Archangium violaceum: one gene and its partner. Each later gene encodes a partner of the first gene's protein in a complex. Links are inferred from orthologs where the notes say so. Each region holds a gene or a part of one and is shown in the gene's direction. Other genes may lie near its edges.

The links.
Region 2: the proteins of tsaB (region 1) and tsaD are in contact, whole or in part, in a solved structure (PDB 4WQ4), measured with the Escherichia coli proteins. The link is inferred for Archangium violaceum from one-to-one orthologs.

Annotation. Positions count from the first base shown.
Region 1 is NZ_CP069338.1:7,311,112-7,317,063, forward strand. The notes cover bases 1,183-4,087. They hold tsaB (tRNA (adenosine(37)-N6)-threonylcarbamoyltransferase complex dimerization subunit type 1 TsaB), read left to right. Parts: upstream 1,183-2,220; coding sequence 2,221-2,955; downstream 2,956-4,087. Other genes in these bases: rseP (RIP metalloprotease RseP), read left to right, coding at 1,183-1,733; JQX13_RS31335 (septal ring lytic transglycosylase RlpA family protein), read left to right, coding at 1,743-2,210; JQX13_RS31345 (nucleotidyltransferase family protein), read right to left, coding at 2,942-3,562; JQX13_RS31350 (XdhC family protein), read right to left, coding at 3,559-4,087. In the rest of the region: JQX13_RS31325 (phosphatidate cytidylyltransferase), read left to right, coding at 1-19; more of rseP, read left to right, coding at 102-1,182; more of JQX13_RS31350, read right to left, coding at 4,088-4,704; JQX13_RS31355 (xanthine dehydrogenase family protein molybdopterin-binding subunit), read right to left, coding at 4,701-5,952. UniProt on the Escherichia coli protein: Required for the formation of a threonylcarbamoyl group on adenosine at position 37 (t(6)A37) in tRNAs that read codons beginning with adenine.
Region 2 is NZ_CP069338.1:6,677,769-6,680,682, forward strand. It holds tsaD (tRNA (adenosine(37)-N6)-threonylcarbamoyltransferase complex transferase subunit TsaD), read left to right. Parts: upstream 1-912; coding sequence 913-1,917; downstream 1,918-2,914. Other genes in the region: JQX13_RS28635 (response regulator), read left to right, coding at 1-884; rsmA (16S rRNA (adenine(1518)-N(6)/adenine(1519)-N(6))-dimethyltransferase RsmA), read left to right, coding at 1,930-2,760; JQX13_RS28650 (hypothetical protein), read left to right, coding at 2,848-2,914.

The DNA of each region.
Region 1 (5,952 bases):
GCGCGGCCTGCTTCCGTAGCGCCCGCCGATTGTCCGGTCGGCGGGGGCGCGACCTCGGAAGCGCATTGTCGGGCCAGGGTCCCACGGTTAGTGTTGGGTCCATGCTTCAAGGTCCTGGTCTGTTCATCCTGCTGCTTGGCGTGCTCATCACCGTCCATGAGCTGGGCCACTTCCTCGTGGCCAAGGCCTGCGGGGTGAAGGTCGTCCGGTTCTCCATCGGCTTCGGGCCGAAGCTCTTCGGCTTCACCAAGGGGGACACGGAGTACCAGGTCGCCATGCTGCCCCTGGGCGGCTACGTGAAGATGGCGGGGGACTCACCCTATGAGGAGATGAGCCCCGAGGACGCGCAGCGGGGTTTCCTCAACGCCACGCCCTGGAAGCGGGCCCTCATCGTGGCGGCCGGGCCCTTCTTCAGCCTGGCCTTCCCCGTCATCATCTACTTCTTCGTCTTCGTCGGGGCGCACGAGGCCATCTCCACCCGGGTGGGCTTCGTGGATCCGGCCATGCCCGCGGCGGCCGCCGGAATCCGGCCGGGAGACCGCATCATCGCCGTGGATGGGGAGAAGGTTCAGACCTTCGATGATCTGCGCAGCGCCTTCGTGGGCCGCTTCGATCGCCCCCTGCCCATCACCGTCGAGCGCGATGGCACGCAGTTCATCGCCAATGTGACGCCGCGCAAGGTCATCGAGTCCAACCCCGTCGAGTCGGTGGAGCGGGGGCAGATCGGCATCCAGCCCGCCCGCAAGCCCGCGGTGGTGGGCGTGCCGCCGGGCTCGCCGGCCGCCGAGGCGGGGCTGAAGACCTTCGACCGCATCCTGTCCATCAACGGCGTGAGCATTCCGGACGAGGCCGCCTTCCTCGAGCAGGTCGCCAAGACGCAAGGGCCTCTGGAGCTCACCGTCCAGCGCTCGCGGCCCGTGGAGGCCGGCGCGGTGGTGGGGCAGGTGCCTTCCGTCGTCAAGCTGACGGTGCCGAGGCAGGAGGGCGAGGGCTTCGCGGCCCTGGGCGTGGAGCCCTCGGACCTGTACGTGGTCGCCGTCAGCCCCGGCAGCGTGGCGGAGAAGGCCGGCATTCGCGCGGGGGATCGGCTCGTCTCCTTCAATGGTCAGCCGCTGAACTCCTTCAACGTGCTGGCGGCGGAGCTCAGCACCCTGAAGGACCAGTCCTTCCAGCTCTCCTGGCGCTCGGCGGCGGATGGGCAGGAGCACTCGCAGACGCTCTCCCAGGCGATGCGGACCAGCAAGGACGAGCTCGGGCAGGAGTTGTCCCGGCTCGAGCTGGGCATAAGGCCCTGGCTGCCCTCCGCGGCGGAACTGCTGCCCCTGGACACGGTGACGGTGCAGGTCAGCATCCCCGAGGCGCTGCGCCAGTCCGTCGTCATCGTGCCCAAGATTGTCGGGCAGATGGTGACGGTCATCGGCCGTATCGTGAGCGGGCAGATGTCCACGAAGACGCTGGGCGGGCCCGTGATGATGTACCAGCTGGCCTCCAAGAGCGCGGAGCAGGGCTGGGAGAGCTACCTCCACCTGATGGCCGTCATCTCCATCAACCTGGGCGTGATGAACCTGCTGCCCATCCCCATCCTCGATGGCTTCGGGCTGCTGTCCGCCCTGTGGGAGGGCATCCGCCGCCGTCCCATCTCGGTGCGCGTGCGCGAGATGGCCAACGTCGTCGGCCTGGTGTTGCTCGTGGCGCTGATGGTGATGGCTTTCTACAACGACGTGACTCGCTGAAGAGGTGAGATGCGGCGACTGTTCGTGGGGTTGATCCTGGGGCTGGGAGTGTTGGCGGGCTGTGCGCCGCGAGCCACCCGGCCCACGCGCGAAGAGGAACCCGAGGTGGTGCGGCCGGAGAAGCCGCCCAAGTCCCGAGCATGGTTGGAGGAGGGGATCGCCTCGTATTACGGCCCGGGCTTCGCCGGCCGGCCCACGGCCAGCGGTGAGAAGTTCAATCCCCAGCACCTCACCGCCGCCCACAAGAAGCTGCCCTTCGGTTCGTGTCTCCGGGTGGTGAACATGGAGAACGGGCGCTCCGTGGAGGTGCGCGTCAACGACCGCGGCCCCTTCGTCAAGGGACGCGTGGTGGACGTGTCGACCGCCGCCGCGAAGAAGCTCGGCATGATGGACAAGGGCCTGGCCCGGGTGCGCCTCTACCGCTGCGCGGACCGGGTCTCGTTGCTCTCCGTCCCCTTCGGGCCGCTGGCGGGGTAGAAGCCTCCCCATGTTCCTCGCGCTCGACACCTCCACCCTCACATTGTCCCTGGCCCTCGTGGAGCGGGAAGGGGAGGGCGTGCGCGTCCTCGAGCACGTGGTGGTGGGGCCGCCGAAGAAGCAGAGCGAGGTGCTGCCCGGCGTCGTTGGCGAGCTGCTCGCGCGGCACGGAGTGGCGCTCAAGTCCCTGGAGGGCCTCGCCATCGGCCTGGGCCCGGGCTCCTTCACCGGCCTGCGCATTGGCCTGTCCTGCGTGAAGGGGCTGGCGTACGCGGCGGGACTCAAGGTGGCCGGGGCCTCGTCGCTCGCGGCCGTGGCACTGGAGGGCCCCGAGGGTTCGCCCCTCTTCGCCCTCGCGGTGGCACGAAAGGACGACCTCTACCTGGGGCCCTACCGGCGCGTGGGACAGCGCGTGGAGGCGCTCGGCCCCGAGGAGGCGATGCACCCGGAGGAGGTGGCCGCGCGCATGGCCGCCGAGCCGGAGGCGCTCGCCCTGGGACCCGCCCTGCCCGAGTACCGCGCGGCGCTGGAGCGTCATGGCGTGGCTCCCTCGCGGCTGTTGAGTGAGCCTTCCTTCCCCTCGGCGGTGGCGCTGTCGTACCTGGTCCGCTTCCCCGAGGAGCAGACGGTGCAGGCGATCTTCGCCCTGGAGCCGCACTACGTCCGGGCCTCCGAGCCCGAGCGCAACCCCAAGTTCCCCCCGCTGCCCGGGCCTCCGCCCACCGCGCGTCTCAAGGACGACTGAGGCCGAGGCGCTCGAGGTCCGCCGGGGTGTCGACGTCGAGGAGTCCCTCGGTGAAAGGCACGAGGGCCAGTCGCGCCTGGTGGCGCATCAGCACGGGTTTGGCTCCCTGGTGCCCGCTCAGCGCGAGGAGCTCGGGAAGGAGCTCCGCCGCGAACGCCGCGGGCACCCCGAAACCGCCCTCCCCACCATAGTCGCTGGCGGCGGCCGGGTGGCCGCGCGTCACCCGCTCCACGAGCGCACGAAGGTGCTCCGGCGTGACGAAGGGCTGATCGCACAACATGAGCACGGCCTGCTCGTCCCGGGGGCGGGAGGTGTCGGCGAGCAGGGCCTCGATACCGGCGCGGATGGAGGTGCCCGGCCCCTCGGCCCACCCGGTGTTGTGCGCGAGCCGGATGCGTGCACCGCCGAGCGCCTCCGCTACGGCTTCGTTGGAGGCTCCGGTGACGACGATGACGCTCCGGGCCCCACTCTCATTCGCCAGGCGCGCGGCTCGGCACACGAGCGGTTCCCCCTCCAGGCGCACGAGCTGCTTCGGCGTGCCGAGGCGCGACGAGGCGCCCGCGGCGAGCACGATGGCCGAGAAGGGGAGGGCGCCCGCGGAGCTCATGCGCTCTTCCTATGCGTCTCCTCTGGCTGGGACAGGTGGATGGGCCCGTCATGCTGCCGGAGGTGGGCGCCTTCGCTCTGGGACAGCACGGCCTGGATCTCCGCGGCGATCGACAGGGCGATGGCCGCCGGGGTGTCACCACCGATCTTCAGTCCCACCGGACTATAGAGGCGCGCGAGCTGCTCCGGGGTCGGAACGAACTCATCGGCCATCTCGCGCAGGAGCTGCTCGCCCCGGCGTCGGGGGCCGAGCAGCCCGACGTAGGCCACGTCGAGCTTCAGGAGCACGGGCAGCAGACGCAGGTCGGCGAAGTAGTTATGGCTCATGACCACCACGGCCGAGTGACGCCCGGTGGGCACGTGCGGGACGACGTTCTCGGGATGCGCGTGCACCACGCGCTCGGCACCCGGGAAGCGCGCCGGATCGCACATCGCCGGCCGGTGGTCCACCACCGTCACCCTCCAGTCGAGCTGACGGGCGATGGAGACCAGGGGCACCGCGTCCGGACCCGCGCCGTAGATGGTGAGGTGGACGGCGGGCGGTACGAGGTCCACGAAGCACTCGATGCCGCCTTCCGGCAGCTGGAGCGTCCGCACCAGGGGACGATCCGTCGCGAGCGCTTCCCGGGCGAGCCCGTGCGCCGCCTCACGCAGGGCCATGGCGGAGGAGGGGGCATCCGCGTCTCCCTCCTTCACCAGGACAGTGCCGAGAAGACCTTCGAGGGCGGGAGGGGCCTCGAAGGCGGTGACGAGCGCCCGGGGTGCGTCGGCGGAGTTCATTCCGCACAGCAGCCGCCGGGTCTCGGCATCGAGCCGCCAGGGCTCAAGCTTCTCGAGCAGCACATCGAGCGCACCCCGGCACCCGAGGCCGAAGCCGATGAGCCCGTCGTTCTCGCCCGTCATGTCGAAGCGAAGGCGCCGCGAGGCACCCGTGGCGAGCACCTCGCGCGCCGTCTTCGCGATCTGCGGCTCGAGACAGCCGCCGCTGATCAGCCCGACGGGCACTCCCTCCTTCGTGATGAGGAGGCGCGCCCCGGCCCGGCGATACGTCGAACCGCTCGTGCGGACCAGGGTCCCGACCACGAGCGGCTCGCGGGCTGCGGCGGCTCCCTCCATGACGGCGAGGAGCTCGCTCACACTCACGTGGGCTTACCTCCCGTGAGCTTGTGGTTGCTGATCGGCAGGGTGCGCAGGCGCTTGCCGGTCGCGGCGAAGATGGCGTTCGTCACGGCCGGGGCGATGGGCGGCACGCCGGGCTCTCCCACGCCACCGGGGGCCTCGCCACTCTCGACGATCTCCACGGCGATCTCCGGCATCTCGTAGGGAGCCAGCATCGAGAAGTCGTGGAAGTTGCTCTGCTCGACGCGGCCATTGCGCAGGGTGATCTGCCCGCGCAGCGCGGCGGAGAGCCCGTAGACGACGCCACCCTCCATCTGGGCGACGATGGTGTCCGGGTTGACGTACCGGCCACAATCAACCGCCACCCACACCTTGTGGACCGTCAGTCGGCCGTCCGCCGTGACCGAGACCTCGGCCACCTCGCCGACGATGCTGCCGAAGCTCTCGGCGATGGCGATGCCGCGGAAGCGGCCCTCGGCGGGAGGCGTCTCCCACTTCGACATCCGGGCCACGGTGTCGAGCACCTTGACGAAGCGCGGGTGCGACTTCTCGAGGAGGGCGCGGCGGAACTTGTACGGATCCTGCTTCGCCGCGTGCGCCAGCTCGTCCATGAAGCTCTCCACGTAGAAGGCGTTGTGGGAGCTACCAACGGAGCGCCAGAAGCCCACCGGCACGCCCGTGTCGACGATGGCGGCCTGGATGTGCTGGTTGGGGCACTCGTACTTGAAGTCGGCCAGGCCCTCGATGGTCGTCATGTCGATGCCGTTCTTGCCGACGCCACCGAACGTCGTCCACCGCTTCATGATGGAGGGGCCGGCGATGTTCGCCGTGAAGGCCACGGGCAGTCCGTCCTCACCGAGCCCGGCCCTCATCTTCACGAGGGTCGCAGGCCGGTAGAAGTCGTGCTGGACGTCCTCCTCGCGCGACCAGATGAGCTTGACGGGCTTGCCGACCGCCTTCGAGGCCGCGATGGCCTGCATCACCTCGTCGCTCTCCGCCCTCCGGCCGAAGCCTCCGCCGAGGTAGGTGGTGTGGACGACGATCTTGTCCTGCGGCACCTTCGTGGCGTTCGAGACGAGGAGCTTGGTGAGGGTATGGGACTGCGTTCCCACCCAGATCTCGATTCCATCCGGCTTGACGTGGGCCGTGCAGTTGAGGGGCTCCATCGGCGTGTGGGCGAGGAAGGGCGTCGAGTACTCGGCCTCGAGCTTCGTCTTCGCCTTGGCCAGCGCCTTGTCGGCCTCACCCTTCGTTGCCGCGACGGGGTTCTTC
Region 2 (2,914 bases), 630 kb from region 1 along the record:
AGCCCGCGGAAGAGCCCAAGCCGGAGCCCAAGCCCGCTCCCGCGGTGGCCAGCAAGCCCGCGGAGGAGCCCAGGCCGCGCCCGACACCCAGGCCCACGCAGGCGCCCAGGAAGGCGCCGGTGGATGAGGACGTGCGGCTGCCGAAGCCGAAGCGTACCGGCCTCTACATCGGGCTCGGGGTCGTGGCGATCGCCGTGGCCGCCGCGGTGGTGGTGTTCGGCCAGTCGGGTGGAACGCCCACGCCTCCGCCGGAGTCGAAGCCCGCGCCCACCGAGCAGGTGAAGGCACCGGAGCCCGAGAAACAGGTGCCCGAGGCGAAGGCGCCGGAGACGAAGCCGCCCGAGACGCAGGCCCAGCCGGAGCAGCCGGCCACCGCGGCCCAGACGCCCGTGCCCGACGCGGGGACTCCTTCCCAGGCCACCGAGCAGCCGGCCGTCGCCGCGAATGGCACCCCGCCCGCGGAGGATGACGACAAGGACGACGAGCCGGAGCAGGCCGAGACGCAGAAGCTGAGCCCCGAGGCCCAGTACGCCGAGCTGGCGCGCCGGGCCAAGAGGCTCCAGGCGACCGGGCGCTACAAGGCCGCGGCCTTCGCCTACCGCAAGGCGCTCAACCTCAAGCCGGACTCGGCCGAGGCGAAGGCGGGCCTGGGCATCTCCCTGGTGCGCAGCGATTCGAGCTACCGCGAGGCCGTCAAGCTCCTGGAGGACGCGCTGAAGGACCAGCCCAACAACGCCCATGCGTGGCTGTGCCTGGGCATGGGCCGGCAGATGGTCCAGCAGGACAAGAAGGCGATCGACGCCTACAAGCGCTATCTCTTGTTGGAGCCCTCCGGCCAGTACGCCAACGACGTGCGCGCCGCGCTCAAGTCGCTCGGACAGTAGGCGGGGCGGCGGGCTCCTGGTAGAGAGGATGCCCTTGCTCGTACTCGGAATCGAAACCTCCTGTGATGAGACCGCCGCCGCCCTCGTGGAGGACGGCCGGCGCGTGCTCGCCGACGTCGTCTCCACCCAGGTGGACATCCACCGTCGCTGGGGTGGGGTGGTGCCGGAGCTCGCCAGCCGCAACCACGTGGTGCAGGTCATGCCCGTCCTGCACGAGGCCCTCACCCGGGCTGGCAAGACGCTCGACGATGTGGACCTCATCGCCGTCACCTCGGGGCCCGGTCTCATCGGGGCCCTTCTGGTGGGCGTGCAGGTGGCCAAGTCGCTGAGCCTCGCCACCGGCAAGCCCTTCGTCGGGGCGAACCACCTCGAGGGACACCTGCTCGCCATCCGGCTGCTGGAGGATGCGCCGGAGCCGCCCTTCCTGGGGCTCGTCGTCTCCGGTGGTCACACCAGCCTCTACGAGGTGCAGGACTACGGCCGTTACCGGCTGGTGGGCAGCACCCGCGACGACGCCGCCGGCGAGGCCTATGACAAGACGGCGCGCATCCTCGGCCTGCCGTACCCGGGTGGGTTGCCCATCGATCAGCTCGCGCAGAAGGGGAACCCGGAGGCCATCCGGTTCCCCCGCGCGCTGCCCGGCGCGGAGAACTTCGACTGGTCCTTCTCCGGGCTGAAGACGGCGGTGCTGCACCACGTGCGCAAGCACGGCGTCCCCGAGGGGCAGGAGCTGGCGGACCTGTGCGCCTCCTTCCAGGAGGCCGTGGCGGACGCGCTGTCGAAGAAGTTCGTCGCCGCCGCGCGCCGGCTGGGCCTGAAGCGCCTGGTGGTGTGCGGAGGCGTGGCGGCCAACTCGCGGTTGCGCTCGCTGTGCCAGGAGCGCGCCGCGGATCGCAACCTGCAGCTCTACCTCCCGCCGGTGCGGTTGTGCACGGACAATGGCGCGATGATCGCCGTGGCCGGCTACGAGGCCTGGCGCCGGGGTCTTCGCGGCGACTTCAACCTGTCCGCGGATCCGGCCTGGCGCATGTGAAGGGACACCCTCGTGGATACACCTCGTGACATCCTCCAGCGTCATGGCCTGAGGGCCAAGCACAGCTGGGGTCAGAACTTCCTGGGCGACCCGGACATCCTGGAGGCCATCGCCGACGCGCTGGAACTGCGCGACGGCGAGCCGGTGGTGGAGCTGGGCCCGGGCCTGGGGCACCTGACGCGCTTCCTCGCCGCCACCGGCGCGCGCGTCACGGCGGTGGAGAAGGACCGGGACATGATCTCCGTGCTGGAGAAGGAGGCCATCTCCGGCGTGCGCGTGGTGGACGGCAACGCGGCCACGGTGGACTTCGCCGAGGTGGCGGGTGCGCCCGAGGTGAAGGTCGCCGGCAACCTCCCGTACCACCTGACGAGCTCCATCCTCTTCCAGGTGCTGGAGCAGCGCGAGCACGTGACGCGCGCGGTCTTCACCCTGCAGAAGGAGGTGGTGGATCGGCTCGCGGCCGAGCCGGGCGGGCGCGATTACGGCCTGCTCACCGCCATCCTGGGCCTCTACTTCACCTCGGAGAACCTCTTCGACATCGACGCCCGTCGCTTCCATCCGCCGCCCAAGGTGGACTCGGCGGTGCTGCGGCTCATCCGCCGCCCCGAGCCCCTGGCTCCCGTGGTGGATGGCGCGCGCTTCATCCGCCTGGTGAAGGCGGGGTTCGCGCAGCGTCGCAAGACGCTCTTCAACTCACTCAAGTCGGACAAGTCGCTGGGCTCGACGGAGCAGCTCCAGCGGGCACTGGAGACGGCGGGCATCGATCCGATGCGGCGCGCGGAGACGCTCTCGTCCGAGGAGTTCGCCGCCATCGAGCGCGCGCTCGGTCCCGTTGGTGGGTAGTCCCGCGGTGGGTAGTCCCGAAGGGGCGCCACGATTTGGCGTCCGAGCCACTCTGGTGTTAACGAAAGAGTGGCTCGGAGAGGATTGATGAAGCCCCTGCCACTGGAGGCGCTGGAGCCGGTGCTCAACCGGTTCGGTGTGGTGTACGCGGTGT